Sediminicoccus sp. KRV36: one gene and its partners. The protein of the gene in region 1 interacts with the protein of each later gene in a pairwise test. Links are inferred from orthologs where the notes say so. Each region holds a gene or a part of one and is shown in the gene's direction. Other genes may lie near its edges. The genes, in order: LHU95_RS22015, sufU and LHU95_RS10580.

What was found.
Region 2: the proteins of LHU95_RS22015 (region 1) and sufU interact in binary tests that used the Escherichia coli proteins (3 or more experiments, as listed by UniProt). The link is inferred for Sediminicoccus sp. KRV36 from one-to-one orthologs.
Region 3: the proteins of LHU95_RS22015 (region 1) and LHU95_RS10580 interact in binary tests that used the Escherichia coli proteins (3 or more experiments, as listed by UniProt). The link is inferred for Sediminicoccus sp. KRV36 from one-to-one orthologs.

Annotation. Positions count from the first base shown.
Region 1 is NZ_CP085081.1:4,622,654-4,628,638, reverse strand. Bases 2,990-5,985 are described here. They hold LHU95_RS22015 (aminotransferase class V-fold PLP-dependent enzyme), read left to right. Parts: upstream 2,990-3,890; coding sequence 3,891-5,081; downstream 5,082-5,985. Other genes in these bases: LHU95_RS22005 (TenA family protein), read left to right, coding at 5,407-5,985; LHU95_RS22010 (ferredoxin family 2Fe-2S iron-sulfur cluster binding protein), read left to right, coding at 5,091-5,417; LHU95_RS22020 (cytochrome b/b6 domain-containing protein), read right to left, coding at 3,245-3,778; LHU95_RS22025 (VIT1/CCC1 transporter family protein), read right to left, coding at 2,990-3,248. Also shown: LHU95_RS22040 (Rrf2 family transcriptional regulator), read left to right, coding at 201-695; LHU95_RS22035 (aminotransferase class V-fold PLP-dependent enzyme), read left to right, coding at 719-1,810; LHU95_RS22030 (hypothetical protein), read right to left, coding at 1,797-2,423; more of LHU95_RS22025, read right to left, coding at 2,559-2,989. UniProt on the Escherichia coli protein: Master enzyme that delivers sulfur to a number of partners involved in Fe-S cluster assembly, tRNA modification or cofactor biosynthesis. Catalyzes the removal of elemental sulfur from cysteine to produce alanine.
Region 2 is NZ_CP085081.1:2,874,562-2,880,548, forward strand. Bases 2,101-5,098 are described here. They hold sufU (Fe-S cluster assembly sulfur transfer protein SufU), read left to right. Parts: upstream 2,101-3,366; coding sequence 3,367-3,831; downstream 3,832-5,098. Other genes in these bases: LHU95_RS13465 (SufS family cysteine desulfurase), read left to right, coding at 2,123-3,370; LHU95_RS13475 (SUF system Fe-S cluster assembly protein), read left to right, coding at 3,824-4,180; LHU95_RS13480 (iron-sulfur cluster assembly accessory protein), read left to right, coding at 4,193-4,561; LHU95_RS13485 (sulfite exporter TauE/SafE family protein), read right to left, coding at 4,568-5,098. Outside these bases: Fe-S cluster assembly protein SufB, read left to right, coding at 1-55; Fe-S cluster assembly ATPase SufC, read left to right, coding at 59-799; Fe-S cluster assembly protein SufD, read left to right, coding at 805-2,064; more of LHU95_RS13485, read right to left, coding at 5,099-5,389; LHU95_RS13490 (SDR family NAD(P)-dependent oxidoreductase), read left to right, coding at 5,517-5,987. UniProt on the Escherichia coli protein: A scaffold on which IscS assembles Fe-S clusters. Exists as 2 interconverting forms, a structured (S) and disordered (D) form. The D-state is the preferred substrate for IscS.
Region 3 is NZ_CP085081.1:2,284,281-2,290,107, reverse strand. The notes cover bases 479-3,316. They hold LHU95_RS10580 (sulfurtransferase TusA family protein), read left to right. Parts: upstream 479-1,698; coding sequence 1,699-1,935; downstream 1,936-3,316. Other genes in these bases: LHU95_RS10565 (polyprenyl synthetase family protein), read left to right, coding at 3,291-3,316; xseB (exodeoxyribonuclease VII small subunit), read left to right, coding at 3,049-3,276; LHU95_RS10575 (histone deacetylase family protein), read left to right, coding at 1,932-2,861; LHU95_RS10585 (ROK family protein), read right to left, coding at 755-1,636; LHU95_RS10590 (PhoX family phosphatase), read right to left, coding at 479-681. Outside these bases: more of LHU95_RS10590, read right to left, coding at 1-478; more of LHU95_RS10565, read left to right, coding at 3,317-4,211; dxs (1-deoxy-D-xylulose-5-phosphate synthase), read left to right, coding at 4,212-5,827. UniProt on the Escherichia coli protein: Sulfur carrier protein involved in sulfur trafficking in the cell. Part of a sulfur-relay system required for 2-thiolation during synthesis of 2-thiouridine of the modified wobble base 5-methylaminomethyl-2-thiouridine (mnm(5)s(2)U) in tRNA.

The DNA of each region.
Region 1 (5,985 bases):
ACGGCGGATTGCATGGCTGGGTCCGGCATGTTGCATGGCGGGCTGGACCGGGTGCGGAATTTCCCCCCTGCGCCCTTTTTTTGTTGCAGACTGGATGGATCGCTTTGAGCCATCCAAACAAGCGGGATTAAGAGCGACCGCAGGGCAACGCGTCGCCGACGCGGTATTGCACAGCGAGATTAAAGGAAGGAGTGGGGGCGATGCGCCTTTCAACGCGCGGCCGCTATGCCGTGATGGCCATGGTGGAATTGGCGGCCCGTCAGGAGCGCGCGGCCAAGCCAGCCCCTGGAAAAAACCCCGCACCGGTCAGCCTGGCTGAAATCGCGGCGGCGCAAATGCTCTCGCTGGCCTATCTGGAGCAGCTGTTCGGCCCGCTGCGTCGCGCCGGTTTGGTGGCTTCCGCGCGGGGCCCTGGCGGCGGGTATCGCCTTGCCCGATCCGCCAGCCAGATTTCCGTGTCCGATATCGTGGATGCGGTGGATGAGCCAATCCGCGCCACCCGCTGTGACTCGGAGGGCGAGGATGGCGGGCCTGGCTGCATTGGCGGCCGACGCTGCATCACCCATGACCTTTGGGCCGAGTTGGGTGAGCAGATTCGACTTTTCCTGGAGGGCGTCACCCTCGAGGATGTCGTGCAGGGTGAAGTCCTCGGCCGTGCCACAGCCCCCCGGCGCCGGGAATTGACACGCGTCTGATCCAACGGAAAAGGCACGGTGAGATGACCGTGCCCCTTGATCTTGATGCCAATGCCACGGAGGCGCTTCGCCCTGCCGCGCGCGAATCGCTGCTGGCCACTTTGGCGTTGGGCGGCAATGCGTCGTCCATCCATGGCGGCGGCCGGGCCGCCCGCGGGATGATCGAGGCAGCGCGCAGGGCGGTGGCCCAGCGCTTTCATGCGGCGCCCGGCGATGTCGTCTTCACGTCGGGGGGCACGGAGGCGAACGCGCTGGCCATCCACGGTCTGGGCGGCGGTCGCCGGGTCTTGCTGGGGGCCACCGAGCACGCGGCGGTCCGCGCCGCTGCCTCTGACGCTGCCCTGATCCCTGTGCATGCTGACGGAACGCTGGTGCTGGAGGCCTTGTCCAGGCTCCTGGCCGAGGCCGGCCCCGCGCTGGTCTGCGTCATGGCCGCGAATAACGAATCGGGCGTGCTGCATCCCCTGGTCGAGGTCGCGGCGCTCTGCCGGGCGCATGGCGCCCTCCTGCATGTGGATGCCGTGCAGTCGGCCGGGCGGCTTGGTCTGGATGCGGGTAGCCTCGGGGCCCACAGCATCGCCATCTCCGGCCACAAGCTGGGCGGCATCCCTGGCGCCGGCGCGCTGATCCTCGCCCCGGGGCTTTACCTTCCCCCGCTGATCGCCGGTGGTGGGCAGGAGCGCGGGCGGCGGGGTGGGACCGAGCCACTCCCTGCCATCGCGGCCCTGGGCGGCGCCTTGAGCGAAGCCTACGACGCGCCACGGATGACCCGATTGCGGGATGCGATCGAGAAGGGGCTCGAGGCGCTGGATCCGCGGATCGTGATCGCGGGTCAATCCGCGCCGCGCCTTCCCAATACCAGCCTCGCCATTCTGCCCGGCGTGCCGGCGGAGACCCAGGTCATCGCCCTGGATCTCGCGGGTGTCCGGGTCTCGGCCGGAGCGGCCTGTTCCTCGGGCAAGGTCGCGACCTCGCATGTCCTGGCGGCCATGGGATTTGGCGCTCATGCCGGCTCGGGCATCCGCATCTCCCTGCCCTGGAACGCGCCCGATGATGCACCGGCGCGCTTCCTGGGCGCCTATGCGGCGATGCTGGCGCGGCTCAACCGAGGATGATGTTGCGTTCCGCCAGCAGGGCCCCGGGCTCGATCCGCTCGGCCGGCTGCGGCCGCAGCAGGACCATTTCCCGCGCGGCGGGCGCCAGGCGGTTGAAGAGGACATCGGAGGCATTGCCCGGCTCCCCCTCGACGTAAAGCTGGGTGACCAGTTCGGGCCGGCCGGGGGCGTCCACCAGCACATGGATATGCGGCGTGCGCCCCGGATAGGTCACCGGGCGGATGGTGCGGAAGGCGAAGCCGCCATCCGGGCCCACCACCATGCGGCCGCGGCCCTGGAAACCAGGGTCCCGCAGCGCTGCGCGGTCGCGCGGATGGCGGTAGACGCCGCGCGCATCGCATTGCCAGATCTCGATCCGGGCGCCCGCCAATGGGGTGCCGTCCAGTGCCAGCAGGCGGCCGCGCAGATGGGTGACGACCCCCTGGGCCTGAGCGGCTTCGCCCGTCATGCGAACGAGATCAGTGTCGGCATCGCCCGACCAGTCGGTCGGATAGAAGGGGCCCGTGGTTTGCCGCGGGGTGGCACCCGGCAGCTGCGCGGCGGCGCAGGCCGGCAGGGCGAGGAGGGCGGCTGAGAGATGACGGCGGCCGATCAGGCGGGGCGTTGTCTGCATGTGCCTTGATGGAGCCATGGGCACCTGCGGGTCCAATTTCGAATTGCAACGGTTGGCCAGGCAGGGTCTGGCGGGCCATAGGGGACATGCCGCCAGCTAGGCGTGGCTGCGGCAGGGCGACCTTGTTGGATGACGCTAAACCGCCCGCCCCACCCAGGCACCCACCGCAGCCGTCACCCCCATGGCGATCAATCCCCAGAGCATGACCCGCATGATGCTGCGCCCAGCCGGCGCGCCGCCGGCCCAGGCCGCCAGCCAGCCGAGCGCGGCCAAACCCAGCACTGTGGCGCCGCCTACCGCCACCAGCACCACGTCAGGCGGTGCCAGCAGGGCGAGTAGGATCGGCGGCAGCCCGCCCGCTGCAAAAGAGGCGGCCGAGGCCAGGGCAGCTTGCAAGGGGCGGGCGCTGGAGACCTCCGTGATCCCCAGTTCATCGCGCAGATGCGCACCCAGCGCATCTTTCGCCGTGAGTTCGCGCGCCACCTCCATCGCGAGCTCTCGGGAGAGGCCGCGGGCGCGGTAAATCCCGGCCAGCTCGACCAGCTCGGCTGCGGGGGTGGCCACCAACTCGGCGGTTTCCCTGGCGATTTCGGCCATCTCAAGATCAGCCTGCGAGCTGACCGAGACGAATTCACCCGCGGCCATCGAAAGTGCGCCGGCCGTCAGCCCCGCGATACCGGCCAGCAGCACCGCCCCCGGCGCAGGGCTCGCTGCCGCCACGCCAACCACTAGGCTGGCCGTGGAAACCAGCCCGTCATTGGCGCCCAGTACCGCGGCTCGCAGCCAGCCAACGCGATCCAGCCGGTGAGATTCACCCTGCATCATTTTGCATCGCCGCCGGGAACCATACGCTCCAGCGTGTGGTCCCGCAGCACATACTGGTGGAAGATGGCCGCTGCGGCATGCAGCCCGGCGAGCGCGACCAGGCCGTTTGCCGCCAGCTCATGCGCGCCGCCCAGGAACTCGGCGAGGCCGCGATGGGACGCAAGGGGCGACGGGAGGCTGAACAGCCAGAACAGCGAAATTCCCTGCCCGCGAGTCCATAGGGCGGCAAGGCCAAGTGCCGGGGCGGCCACCATGGTCACGTAGAGCGCCACATGCGCGAAATGCGCGAGCCGCGCCATCATGGGCGCCATGGGCACAGGCGCCGGGTGGGGTGCCAGACCTCGCCACAGGATGCGCAAAAGGCTCAACCCGAAGACCAAAAGCCCGAGCGAGCCATGCAGGGTCATGGCCCAGCTGCCTCCGGGACCGTCCTCCACCAGCGCGCTTGCGGCATAGGCGGCGGCGATCAGCAGGGCGATCAGCCAATGCAGACCGAGGGTGATCGGGTCGTGGCGCTGGCGGGCGGGCATGGTGATTCTCCATTCGAGGACGTCCCTACAACGCCCGGGCCGGCCATGCGTTGACCTGGCGCAACGATGCGCCTTGCCGAACAGGCCCGCCTGGGCCACCTCTAGGGGCACCATGCGCCCAAACCGCCCGATCTACCTGGATCACCATGCCACCACGCCGCTCGATCCGCGCGTGCTGGCTGCCATGCGCCCGTGGTGGGAGGAGAATTTCGCCAACCCCCATTCGGTCGAACACGCCATGGGTCGGGCGGCGGATGAGGCGGTTGAGGAAGCGCGGGCGCATCTGGCGGAACTGATGGGCGCTGAGGCGCGAGAGATCATCTTCACCTCGGGGGCGACGGAATCCAATAATATCGCCATCAAGGGCGCGGCGCGCTTTGGTGCCGAATCTGCTGGCAGCGATCACAAGGCTCCCCGGCGGATCATCACCCTCGCCAGCGAACATAAATGCGTCCTCGAATCCGTGCGCGACTTGGCAGCTGAGGGGTTTGAGCCCGTGATCCTGCCGGTCCGGCCCGATGGGCTGCTGGACCTGGATGTGCTGCGCGACGCCTTGCGGGAACCTACCCTGCTGGTCTCCGTCATGGCGGTGAACAATGAGACGGGGGTCGTGCAGGACCTCGCCGCCATCGGCGCGCTGGTGAAGGAGGCCGGCGCGCTGTTTCACACGGATGCCGCGCAGGCGGCCGGGCGCATTCCGCTCGATGTCGGTGCCATCCGGGCCGACCTGCTTTCGATCTCCGGGCATAAGATGTACGGGCCGAAGGGGATTGGCGCGCTGTATGTCCGCCGGCGGCCACGTGTGCGTCTTGCGCCGCTTTTCAGCGGAGGCGGGCAGGAGCGCGGCTTGCGCAGCGGCACTTTGCCGGCACCCCTGCTGGTCGGTCTTGGCGAGGCTGCGCGCATCGCCGCGGCCGAGGGCATGCTCGACGCCGGGCGTATCGCGGGCCAGCGCCAGCGCCTGCTCGATGGCCTGCAAGCGGCCATCCCTGGCCTGCGCGTGAACGGCTCGATGGAGGCCCGCGTTGCCGGCAACCTCAACCTGACCTTTCCCGGCGTGGCGGCGCAATCGTTGCTCGCGGCGCTGCCCGATCTTTGCCTCTCCACCGGTTCGGCCTGTTCCTCGGCCGAGATCGCCCCCTCCTACGTCCTCGGCGCGATGGGAATTCCCGAAGCCGAGGCTCGCGCCACCTTGCGGATTGGGCTGGGGCGCTTTACCTCGCCCGCCGAGATGGACCGTGCGGCCGCCCTCATCGGCACCGCTTGGCAACGCCTTGCCTCAACCCAAGCTGCCGCGGAGTAGTATCAGATCATGCCGAAGATGATTTTCATCGAGCGCGACGGCACGCGCCGCGAAGTCGAGGCGGCCCTGGGCCTCTCCGTGCTGGAGATTGCGCACCGCCATGGCGTGGATATCGAGGGGGCCTGCGAAGGCAGCCTCGCCTGCTCCACCTGCCATGTGATCGTGGATGGCGCTTGGTTCACGAAGCTTGTGAACCCCACCGAGGATGAGGAAGACATGCTCGACCTCGCTTTCGACCTGCAGGAGACCTCGCGGCTCGGCTGTCAGATCATCATGACCGAGGCGCTGGATGGCCTGGTCGTGAAGCTGCCCGCCGGCAGCCGCAATGCCGGCTGATCCGCTCGATTTCGGCGCGCCCGGCGGATTGTTCCGGCGGCTGCGCGAGGCCTCGGGCGCTGACTGGGTGGGCTATACGTGGCACCCCTTCGTGCGCCAGCTTTCCGCCGGCACGCTGCCGCTGGCCGCCTTCCAGCATTACCTGATCCAGGATTATTTGTTCCTGATCCACTTCGCCCGCGCCAAGGCGCTGGCGGTGGTCAAGGGCGAAAGCCTGAAGGCGATGCGCGACAAGGCGGCCGCCGTGCTTGCCATCCTGGATGAGACGCTCCTGCATTTGAAGTACTGCGCGGAATGGGGGCTTTCCGAGGCGCAGGTGACGCAGATCCCGGAGACGCTGGAAACGGTCAGCTATACCCGCTGGGTGCTGGATCGCGGGGTGGCCGGGGATATCCTCGACCTGGAAATCGCGCTTGTCCCCTGCACGGTGGGATATGGTGAAGTGGCGCGGCGCATCATGGCTGATCCGGGCCGGATGGTGACGGGAAACCCCTACCAGTCCTGGATCGAGAGCTATGCGGGTGAAGGCTACCAGGCCATGGCGGCTGCGGCGGCGCTGCGCATCGAC
Region 2 (5,987 bases), 1.7 Mb from region 1 along the record:
CGCCGTGGAAGCACAGAAGCTTCTGGCGATTTCGCTCGAAGGGAGCGTTGGTTAAGTCATGTTGAAGATCGAAGGCCTGACGGCCGAAATTGATGGCAAGCAGATCCTCAAGGGGATCAATCTCGAAGTCCCGACGGGCGAGATCCACGCCATCATGGGCCCCAATGGTTCGGGCAAATCCACCCTCTCCTACGTGCTGAGCGGGCGTGAGGGCTATGAGATCACGGGCGGCACCGCCAGCTTCAACGGCATGGACATCCTGGCGATGGCGCCGGAGGAGCGCGCGGCTTCGGGCCTGTTCCTCGCCTTCCAGTATCCGGTGGAATTGCCGGGCGTGGGCAATGCGAATTTCCTGCGCACCGCACTGAACGCCATCCGCAAGGCGAAGGGCGAGCCGGAAGTGGACGCCATGGCCTTCCTCAAGCTGGCCCGCGCCAAGCTGAAGACGCTGCAGATGAGCGACGACATGCTCAAGCGCAACGTCAATGTCGGCTTCTCGGGTGGTGAGAAGAAGCGCAACGAGGTGCTGCAGATGGCGCTGCTGGAGCCCTCTCTCGCCATCCTCGACGAGACGGATTCCGGCCTCGACATCGATGCGCTGAAGATCGTGGCCGATGGCGTGAATGCGATGCGCGGCCCGAATTTCTCGGCCCTCGTCATCACGCATTACCAGCGCCTGCTGGATTATATCGTGCCGGACCGCGTACATGTGCTGATGGGTGGCCGCATCGTGAAATCCGGCGGCAAGGAACTCGCGCTGGAGCTGGAGGCGGAGGGTTACGCCCGCGTGGCCGCATGAACGCCATGACCTCTGGCGGTTTCGTCGCGCGCTTCGAGGGGCTGCGCGCGCATCTCCCTGGCGGCCGCACGCCCTGGGTGGCGGCGCTGCGCAGCGAAGCGGCCGAGCATTTCGCGCTGGCCGGCCTGCCTGGCCGCAAGCTCGAAGCCTGGCGCTACACCGACCTTACCCCCATCGCCCAGGCGGGCTTCACCGAGGCGCTGACGCTGGTGGTGGAAAACCCGGCCCTGCCGCCGATGCGCGCGGCATTCCGCGCCGTCTTCGTGGATGGCCGCTTCGCCGAAGGGCTCTCCGTGCTGCCCGGCTGGTGCCGCTCCCTCGCCGCCCATCTGGGCGATGCCGAGGGGCTGCTCGGCGCCATCGCGCAAAGCCTGCCCGTCGTCTCGCTCAACACCATGCTGTTCGAGGATGGCCTGCTGCTGGACCTGCCGGACGGGGCGGAGGGCGGCGCGCTGGAATTGCTGAGCATCGTCACCCATACCGAGCGGCCGATCGCCTTTCATCCGCGGCATCTGCTGCGCATCGGCGCGGGCGCTTCGCTCACGCTCATCGAAACCAGCATGGGGCCGAATGGCGCGAGCTACCTCCATAATCCGGTGTTCGAAATCCATGTCGGCGCGGGTGCGACCCTCTCCCATGTGCGCATCCAGCGTGAGGGACGTTCGGGCTTCCAGCTCTCCACCGTGCTGGCCGCGGTGCAGGCTGGCGGCACTTATGATAATTTCACGTTGAACGCCGGCGCCAAGCTCGTTCGCAACGAGATCCACACGGCCCTCCTCGGCCCCAAGGCGGCCTGCCACATGAATGGCGCGCAGCTGGCGGGCGACGGCCAGCACGCCGACACCACCACCTTTCTCGATCACGCGGCCCCCGACTGCGCCAGCCGCCAGACCTACAAGACCGTACTGGCCGGCAAGTCGCGCGGCGTGTTTCAGGGCAAGATCCTGGTGCGGCAGGTGGCGCAGCGCACCGATGGCTACCAGATGAACCAGGCGCTGCTGCTCTCCGAAGAGGCCGAGATTGACGCCAAGCCGCAGCTCGAAATCTACGCCGATGACGTGAAGTGCAGCCATGGCGCGACGGTCGGCGCGCTGGATGAGGCGCAGCTCTTCTACCTGCGCGCCCGCGGCATTCCGGCCGAACAGGCCCGCGCCATGCTGGTGCAGGCCTTCCTGGTCGAGGCCATCGAGGGCGTCACCCACCCCCTCGCCCAGGCCGCCCTGGCGGAAGCGACGGATGGCTGGTGGGAACGCGAGGTCGCATGATCCGCGCAGCCGCTTCACACCTCCGGGCTAACGCCTTCCAGCGATCGGATGCGAGGTAATGGATACGAACATCGCCTCCGGCTTTGACGTCACCCGCATCCGCCAGGATTTCCCCATCCTGTCCACGCAGGTGCGCGGCAAGCCGCTCGTCTTCCTCGACAGCGGAGCCTCGGCGCAGAAACCGCGCGTGGTGATGGACGCCATGACGCGCGCGATGGAGACGGCCTATGCCAATGTCCATCGCGGCGCCTATCACCTCAGCGAAGTGGCGACGGAAGCACATGAGGCAGCGCGCGGCGCCGTGCAGCGCTTCCTGAACGCGGCCGAGCCGGAGGAAATCATCTTCACGCCCAATGCCACGGGCGCCTTCAACCTCGTCGCCCACAGCTTCGGCCGCGCCATGCTCAAGCCTGGCCAGTGCGTGCTGGTGAGCGAGATGGAGCACCATGCCAACCTCGTCCCCTGGCAGATGCTGCGGGATGCGGGCCTCGGCATCGGGCTGCGTTTCGTGCGCGTGACCGATGCGGGTGAGCTCGATCTGGAGGACCTCGCCGCCAAGCTGGCCGATGGCAAGGTGGGACTGGTGTCCGTCACCCACATGTCCAACGTGCTGGGCACCGTGACACCTGCAGCACAGATCGCGCGCATGGCGCATGAGGCCGGCGCCCGCGTGTTGTTCGATGGCAGCCAGGCCGCCGTGCATCGCGCCGTGGATGTGCGGGCGCTGGATGCTGATTTCTACATCTTCACCGGCCACAAGCTCTACGGGCCCACTGGCATTGGCGTGCTCTATGGCAAGCGCGCGCTGCTCGATGCCATGCCGCCCTTCTTCGGCGGCGGCGACATGATCGAGACCGTCACGCTGGAGCATTCGACCTTCGCGGCCGCCCCTGCCCGCTTCGAAGCCGGCACGCCCGCCATCATCGAAGCGGTCGGCCTGCACGCGGCGATTGACTATGTGAACGCCATCGGCATGGCCGCGATCGAGGCGCATGAGCGCGCCCTGGTGGACCACGCGATGCGCGCGCTGACCCAGGTGGAGGGCCTGGCGCTGCTGGGCGGGGCGCAAGATCGTGGCGGCGTCTTCGCCTTCACGCTGGAGGGCGTGCACCCGCATGACCTCTCCACCTATCTCGACCGTTCGGGCATCTGCGTTCGCGCCGGCCGCCATTGCGCCGAGCCGCTGCACACCCGCTTCGGGCTGGAGGGCGGCAGCACGCGGGCCTCTTTCGGGCTTTACACGACGCGGGGAGAGATTGATTTCCTCGCGACGAAGCTGACCGATGCGCGGAGGTTCTTTGCGTGAGCGCGCCGGCGGGATTTGACGAGCTGCAGGACCTCTACTCCAAGGTGCTGCGGGACCTTGCCCGCAATCCGGCGCATCGTGGCCGGCTGGAGAATGCCACCGCCACCGCGCGCGGTGACAACCCGATGTGCGGGGACCGGGTAGAAATCTTCATCAACCTCGATGGCCCGCGCATCACGGAAGCCATGTTCACCGGCCGTGGTTGTGAAATCTCCCAGGCCAGCGCGGCCCTGCTCACGGAGCTGGTTCGCGGCAAGTCGCCAGCTGAGGCCCGTGCCCTTGGCCAGGCCGTGGCGCGCCTCGCCCGCAGCGGCGAGCGCGACGAGACCAGCGAGGATCTCGCCCGCCTGTCCGTCTTTTCCGTCGTGAAGAATTTCCCGAGCCGCGTGAAATGCGCCACCCTCGCCTGGCACGCGCTTGATGCCGCGCTTGCGGGCGTGAAGGAGACCAGCAGTGAGTGAAAATGCGACCCATGGCAGCTGGACGCCCGCGGGCGAAGCCCTCCCCAAGGTTACCGAGGAGGGCGTGATTGCCGCCATCAAGACCGTGTTCGATCCGGAAATCCCGGTGGATATCTACGAACTCGGCCTGATCTACGCGATCGAGCTTGGCGATGACGGCAAGATCAAGGTGGAGATGACGCTGACCACCCCGTCCTGCCCCTCGGCGCAGGAATTGCCGAGCATGGCGGAAGAAGCCATCCGCCAGATCCCTGGCGTGACCGACTGCGAGGTCGAGATCGTCTGGGATCCGCCATGGGATCAGTCACGCATGAGCGAAGATGCGCGCCTTGCGCTCAACATGTTCTGAGGGAGACACGCGATGAGCACCACCACCGCCACCCCGCGTATCCGGCGCGAATTGCCGCCGCTGATGACCCTGTCAGACAGCGCGGCCGAGCGTTTGCGCGGCCTCTACGACAAGGGCGAAGCCGGCAAGCTGCTGCGCATCGGCGTCAAGACCAAGGGCTGCTCCGGCATGGCCTATGACCTGAGCTTCGTCGAGGAACCAGGCCCGGGCGATGAGCGCGTGAACGACAAGGGGCTGACCATCCTGGTGGACCGCAAGGCCACCCTGCATTTGATCGGCACCGTCATGGATTACGAGGTGAAGCCGATGAGTGCCGGCTTCGTCTTCGTGAACCCGAATGAGAAGGGCCGCTGCGGCTGCGGCGAGAGCTTCCACGTCTGAGGCACCTCAGCTGAACAGGCTGTAGAACATCCTCAGGCTGGTGGCTGCCAGGAAGATCGCGAAGGCGCGCTTCAGCCAGATCGGCCGGATGGTATGCGCCAGCTTCACGCCCCAGGGTGTGGCGATGATGGAAGTCGGCGCGATGAGCGCGAAGCCGATCAGGCTGACATAGCCGAGCGAGAAGGGCGGCAGGTTCGGATCACTCCACCCGCCCCAGATGAAGCCGATCGTCGCCGGCACCGAGATGATCAGCCCGAATACGCTGGAGGTCGCGACCGCCGCGCGGATCGGGTAGCCGAACATGGAGAGGATGGGCACGCCGAGCGTCCCGCCGCCGATCCCCATCATCGCACTCACGCTGCCCATGCCGATGCCGAGTGCCGCACGCGGGGGCCCATCGGGCAGCTTCTCGGCCACGCGGAAATCAATGCCGGTGAAGCCCATATTGAGCGCCACCAGCAGCGCCACCATGCCAAACACCGCGGTCAGCCCCTCACCCCGCACATGCACGGCGAGTGCCGTGCCCAGGGCGACGCCCAGCATCATGGGCAGCCAGATCGAGCGCAGCAGCGCCTCATCCATGGCGCCCGAGGCCCGGTGCTTACGCGCCGAGACGATGGAGGTGGGGATGATGGTGGCCAGCGACGTGCCGACGGCCAGCTTCATCTGCATCGCCTCAGGGATACCAAAGAGCGGGAAGACATTGAACAGCAGCGGCACGATGACGATGCCCCCGCCCACGCCCAGCAACCCCGCCAGCGTGCCCGACACCAGGCCCGTTGCCGCCATCGCCACCGCAAGCCCGGCCAGCCACCACATCTCGTTCATCGCGCATCATGACCCTTGTGTTCGCGCATGCGTGTAACCGCAGCGTCATCCGGCGCGAAGCCCCACCTTCCCGCCTGGCGCATCGCGTTCTAGCCTTGTCCTGAACAACGGCAGGAGGAATCGCGCCATGATGCTCAAGGACAAGGTTGCCATCGTCACCGGCTCAGGCGGTGGCATCGGGCGGGAAATCGCCATCGCCATGGCGGAAGCCGGTGCCAAGGTGGTGATCAACGACATCGGCGCCTCACTGGGCGGTGAAGGTTTCTCCACCAGCCCGGCCGAGCAGACCAAGGCCATCATCGAGCAGAAGGGTGGCTCGGCCGTCATCAACACCGACAGCGTTTCCGAATGGGAGAACGCGAAGAAGATCGTCCAGACCGCCATTGATGCCTTTGGCCGCGTGGATATCGTGGTGAACAATGCCGGCATCCTGCGCGACCAGATCTTCCACCGGATGACGCCGGAGGAATGGCTCTCGGTCATCAATGTGCATCTGAATGGCAGCTTCTTCGTCAGCCGTGCGGCGGCCGAGCATTTCCGGAAACAGGAGAGCGGCAGCCTGGTGCATATCACCAGCACGAGCGGCCTGATCGGCAAT
Region 3 (5,827 bases), 2.3 Mb from region 1 along the record:
GCCAAGAACCCTCAGGCCTGAGGGATCGGCGTTGGTCCGCATCCAGGGATGGCCCGCTGCGGGGCCGCTGATCCGCATCGGCGTGGTTGCCGTGATGCGCCGGTTCAGCTGCCCCGCCCGCGCCAGCTTCCAGGAGCCGCCCTCGCGCTCGATCTCCACCAGGCTGCCGCCATGCGCCATCAGCTCCACCTCGGCCTGCTCGGCCGAGACGCGGGCGCGCGCCTGGCTCGACGTGCCCATGCCGGGGAACATCAGGTTGGTATTGGTGTATTCGTGATTGGCCCAAAGCAGGGCGCGATCACCGATGGCGCCACCGCGCTGCATCGGCAGCACCGCCAGGTAGTCATTATTGTAACCGAATTGCATGGCCTGGGCGGCGGCCGTGACGCGGCGCGGGTCAAAGGGCGGCGCCTCGGGCAGCACGGGGTCGCCCCAGCGGATCAGCACCCGGCTTTGATGGCCGGCGGCCACCGCATCGGTCTGCGCCAGTTGGTGGGGCAGTTCGGCGAAGGTCAGCGTGGAGGGCCCGCCATGCATGGGCGCCGCCTCGGCCACGCCGGCCAGGGCCGTGCTCAGCCCGCCCAGCAAGGCGCCGCGGCGGGAGAAGCGGCGCTCGATGATCTCGCTGATGGTTTCGCGCGGATCGGGATTGCTGGGGGTGTTTTCGGCGTCGAAGTCCATGGGATCCACCTGGGTTGTCACGCGGGAGAATGGGGCCTGCCCCGGGATTTGCGAATGAATCTTCGGCGAAAATTCAGGGCGGGTCCCACAACCGGGCCGCCCCCAGCACGCCGGAGCTGTCGCCATGGGCGGCGCGCAGGATTCGCGTGCGCACCACATCGGAAAAGACATGCCTGGGCATTTGGACCGGCAACTCCGCGTAGAGATGCGCCATGTTGGACAAGCCGCCGCCCAGCACGATCACCTCCGGGTCCAGCAGATTCACCACCATGGCCAGCGCCCGTGCCAGCCGGTCCGTGTGGCGCGCCAAGGCCTGGCGCGCCGCCGGGTCGTGGCGGGCGGGCAGGCCGCTGGCATCGCGCGCGCCAGGGCCGTCCGCATCGGCGGCCAGGGCCGGGCCACAGAGATAGGTCTCGATGCAGCCGCGCTTGCCGCACCAGCATGGCGCGCCGGGGAACTCCGCCTGCGTCATCCAGGGCAGCGGGTTGTGGCCCCATTCGCCGCCGATGCGGTTCACGCCCTCGATCAGGGTTCCGCCGATGACCAGGCCGCCGCCGACCCCGGTGCCCAGGATCACCGCGAAGACGCTCGCCGCTCCTGCCCCCGCGCCATCCGCCGCCTCCGAAAGGGCCAGGCAATTCGCATCATTGGCCAGCCGCACCTCCCGCCCCAGCGCCGCCGCGAGATCCGCGTCGAGCCGGCCGCCATTCAGCCACATGGAATTGGCGCCACGGATCAGGCCGGTGCGGGGCGAGAGGCTGCCGGGAATGCCCACCCCCACCGTGCCGCGCGCGCCAAGCTCGGCCTCGGCCCCGGTGACCAGGGCCAGGATGGCGGCGATCACGCCCGCATAATCCGCGGGGGTGGGCACGCGGCGGCGCAGCAGCACCTGCCCCGCGGCGCCCAGGGCCACCACCTCGATCTTCGTGCCGCCCAGATCAATCCCGATACGCATGCGCCGGAGGCTGCTGCGCGGCAGGCTTGCGGGCAAGCCCCCTGTGGTGCTGCATTGGCGGTATGGGAGACACCACCACACTCGATGTTCGCGGCATGACCTGCCCGCTGCCTGTGCTCAAGGCCAATAAGGCGCTGCGCGCCATGGCGCCCGGCGCCACGCTCGCCGTGCTGGCCACCGACCCCGCCGCCGTGAAGGATTTCCATGCCTATGCGCAGGAAACCGGCCATGAACTCCTGGCCTGGGCCGAGGAAGATGACGCCTTCCGCTTCATCCTGCGCCGGCGGGCCGAGGCATGAGCGTGCTGCTGCTCACCCACCGCGATTGCCTGGCGCATGAGATGGGTGAGGGCCATCCGGAATCCCCGGACCGGCTGCGCGCCGTGCTCCAGGCGCTGGACAGCGAGGAATTCGCCGAGCTGATCCGCGACCAGCCGGAAGAAGCCACGGAGGAGCAGCTGACGCGCGCCCATCCGGCCGATTATGTGGCCGCCATCCTGGGCGTGCGCCCGGCGCCGGGCGAATACATGGCCCTGGATGCCGATACCATCATGTGCGCGGGCAGCGCCCGGGCCGCGCTGCTGGCGGCCGGGGCGGCGGTGCGCGCGGTGGATGAGGTCTGCGAGGGCAAGGTACGCCGCGCCTTCTGCGCCACCCGCCCGCCCGGCCACCACGCCGAGCGGCGCCGCCCGATGGGATTCTGCCTCTTCGCCAATGCCGTGATCGCGGCCCGCCACGCCCAGGCCGCCCATGGCCTGGCCCGCGTGGCCATCTGCGATTTTGACGTGCATCACGGCAATGGCAGCCAGGACTGCACCGAGGCGGACCCCACCATCCTCTTTGCCTCCAGCCACCAGATGCCGCTTTACCCCGGCACGGGTGCCGCTTCCGAGACGGGGGTCGGCAATATCCACAATGCGCCCCTGCCGCCTGGTGCCTCCGGCATGGAGTTTCGCGCGGCCTGGGCAGAGGCCCTGCTTCCAGCGATCGAGGCCTTCGCCCCTGATCTCATCGTCATCTCGGCCGGTTTTGACGCCCATGCACGGGATCCGCTGGCCCAGCTGCGCCTGACGGAGGCGGATTTCAGCTGGCTTTCCATGGAGTTGTGCGCCCTGGCCGACCGCGTTTGCGCGGGCCGGGTGGTCAGTCTGCTGGAGGGGGGCTATGATTTGCAGGCGCTGGCAAGCTCCTCCGCCGCGCATGTTCGCGCCCTAATGCGAAGTTGAGCGGAATGCGACGGTTGTGTTACCTCGAAAACTTCGGTTTGCTGCGCATCTGTCGGGGCGGGCGGATCAAAACCGGCGTCCCCAACAATGAGGGCCCTGGGAAACAGGGGCCACAGGTTACCAAGGTCGGGCATCATTAAGGGAGCGAGCAATGTCAGTTCACCATGCATCGAAGCCCGCGGAGCACATGGGCGGCGAGGTGCTGGATTTGTCCTTCGAGGAGGCGCTGAGCCAGCTTGAGGGAATCGTAAAGTCGCTGGAAGGTGGGCGCAGCACATTGGCCCAGGCGATTTCGGAGTATGAACGAGGCACCGCGCTGCGCCGCTATTGCGAGACGAAGCTTGCGGAAGCCGAGGCAAAGGTGCAGGCCGTCGTCGAAGGCGGGCTGGGCCTGACCCTGAAGGATGTGGAATAGGATTACGGAGCCGAATGGATATGGTCACCGGCGGGGCTTCCGCCGCCTCACTCGCGGCCGCCTTGACCGAGGCCGCCCAGGATATTGATTCGGCGCTGGATCAGCTTCTCCCGATGGTCGAGGGCGATGAGGCGCGGCTATTCGATGCCATGCGCTATTCGACCATCGGCGGGGGCAAGCGCATGCGCGGCTTCCTGGTGCTGGAAGGGGCGAGGCAGTTCGGCGTCTCGCGCAGTGCGGCACTTCGCGTCGCCTGCGCGATCGAGATGATGCACGCCTATAGCCTGATCCATGACGATCTGCCGGCCATGGACAATGACGACCTTCGGCGCGGCAAGCCCACCAGCCACAAGCAATTCGACGAAGCGACGGCCATCCTCGCCGGCGATGCCTTGCAATGCCACGCCTTCACCGTGCTGGCCGATGACGCGACCCATCCGGACCCCGCCGTGCGGATCGAGCTGGTGCGCATGCTGGCCCGCGCCGCCGGCCCGCGCGGCATGTGCGGCGGCCAGATGCTGGACATCATGGCCGAGCAGGCGACGACGCCCCTGGAAGAGCCCGCCATTGGCCGGCTGCAATTGCTCAAGACCGGCAAGCTGATCGAATTCTCGGCCGAGGCGGGTGCCGTGCTGGGCAAGGCCGCATCCTCGCAGCGCCATGCGCTGGCGGCCTATGGGCGCGATCTGGGGGCCGCCTTCCAGATCGCCGATGACCTGCTGGACGCGACCGCCAGCACGGAGACCATGGGCAAGGCGACCGCCAAGGATGCCGAGGCGGGCAAGGCCACGCTGGTGGGGCTGCTCGGCATCGAGCGTTCCCGCATGCAGGCCGAGCGCCTGGTGGCGCAGGCGCGGGACCATGTGGAAATGTTTGGCGACCGCGCGGATTTGTTGCGCGCCATGGCCGATTACGTGATTGAGCGGAGAAACTAGATGCAAGACCGCCCTGCAACCCCGCTGCTGGACCGGGTGCGCGTCCCCGCGGATATGCGCAATCTCTCCGCCGACCAGCTGCGCCAGCTGGCCGACGAATTGCGGGCCGAAACCATCAGCGCCGTCTCCGTGACCGGCGGGCATCTGGGCTCCTCGCTCGGCGTGGTTGAACTCACCGTGGCGATTCACGCCATCTTCGACACGCCGCATGACCGGCTGATCTGGGATGTGGGGCATCAGTGCTATCCGCATAAGATCCTGACCGCGCGGCGGGACCGGATCCGCACGCTGCGCCAGGGCGGCGGGCTTTCGGGCTTCACCAAGCGCAGCGAGAGCGAATACGACCCCTTCGGTGCCGCCCATTCCAGCACCAGCATTTCGGCCGGCCTCGGCATGGCAGTGGCGAGCGCGCTGCAGGGCACGCCGCGCAACGTCATCGCGGTGATCGGCGATGGCTCCATGTCGGCCGGCATGGCCTATGAGGCGATGAACAATGCGGGGGCCGAGAAGGCCAACCTCATCGTCATCCTGAACGACAATGACATGTCCATCGCACCCCCCGTGGGCGCGATGTCCGCCTATCTCAGCCGCACGATTTCCTCACGGCCCTTCCTGTCGGTGCGAGATTTCGTCGCCAAGCTCGCGAAGAATTTCCCGGGCCCGATCGAGCGTGCGGCCAAGCGCGCCGATGAATATGCGCGCGGCCTGCTGACCGGCGGCACCCTCTTTGAGGAGATGGGCTTCTACTACGTCGGCCCGATTGACGGCCACAACATGGACCACCTGCTGCCCGTGCTGCGCAACCTGCGCGACACCGAGCACAAGGGCCCCTTCCTAGTCCATGCCGTCACGCAGAAGGGCAAGGGCTATGCCCCCGCCGAAACCAGCGGCGACAAGTATCACGGCGTGCAGAAGTTCAACGTCATCACCGGCGAGCAGCAAAAGGCGCCGCCCGGCCCGCCCGTCTATCAGAAGGTCTTCGCCCAGGCCCTGATCGCCGAGGCCGAGGTGGATGAGCGCATCGTGGCCGTGAATGCGGCCATGCCCTCCGGCACCAGCCTCGACATGTTCGCCAAGCGCTTCCCGGATCGCTGCTTCGATGTCGGCATCGCCGAGCAGCACGCCGTCACCTTCGCCGCCGGCATGGCGACCGAGGGGATGAAGCCCTTCTGCGCCATCTATTCAACCTTCCTGCAGCGCGGCTACGATCAGGTGGTGCATGACGTGGCCTTGCAGGGCCTGCCCGTGCGCTTCGCCATGGACCGCGCCGGCCTTGTGGGTGCCGATGGCGCCACGCATGCGGGCAGCTTCGATATCGCCTATCTCGGTTGCCTGCCCGGCTTCACGCTGATGGCGGCCAGCTGCGAGGTGGAGCTGGCCCACATGATCGCCACCATGGCGCAGATCGAGGACGGCCCCTCGGGCGTCCGCTATCCGCGCGGCGAGGGCTTCGCGCTCGAGCCCCTGCCCGCGCGCGGCACGCCACTGGCGATCGGCCGCGGACGCATCCTGCGTGAGGGCAGCAAGATCGCCATCCTCAGCTATGGCGCGCGCTTGCAGGAATGCCTGAAGGCGGCGGATGAGCTGGCCAGTTTCGGCCTTTCCACCACCGTGGC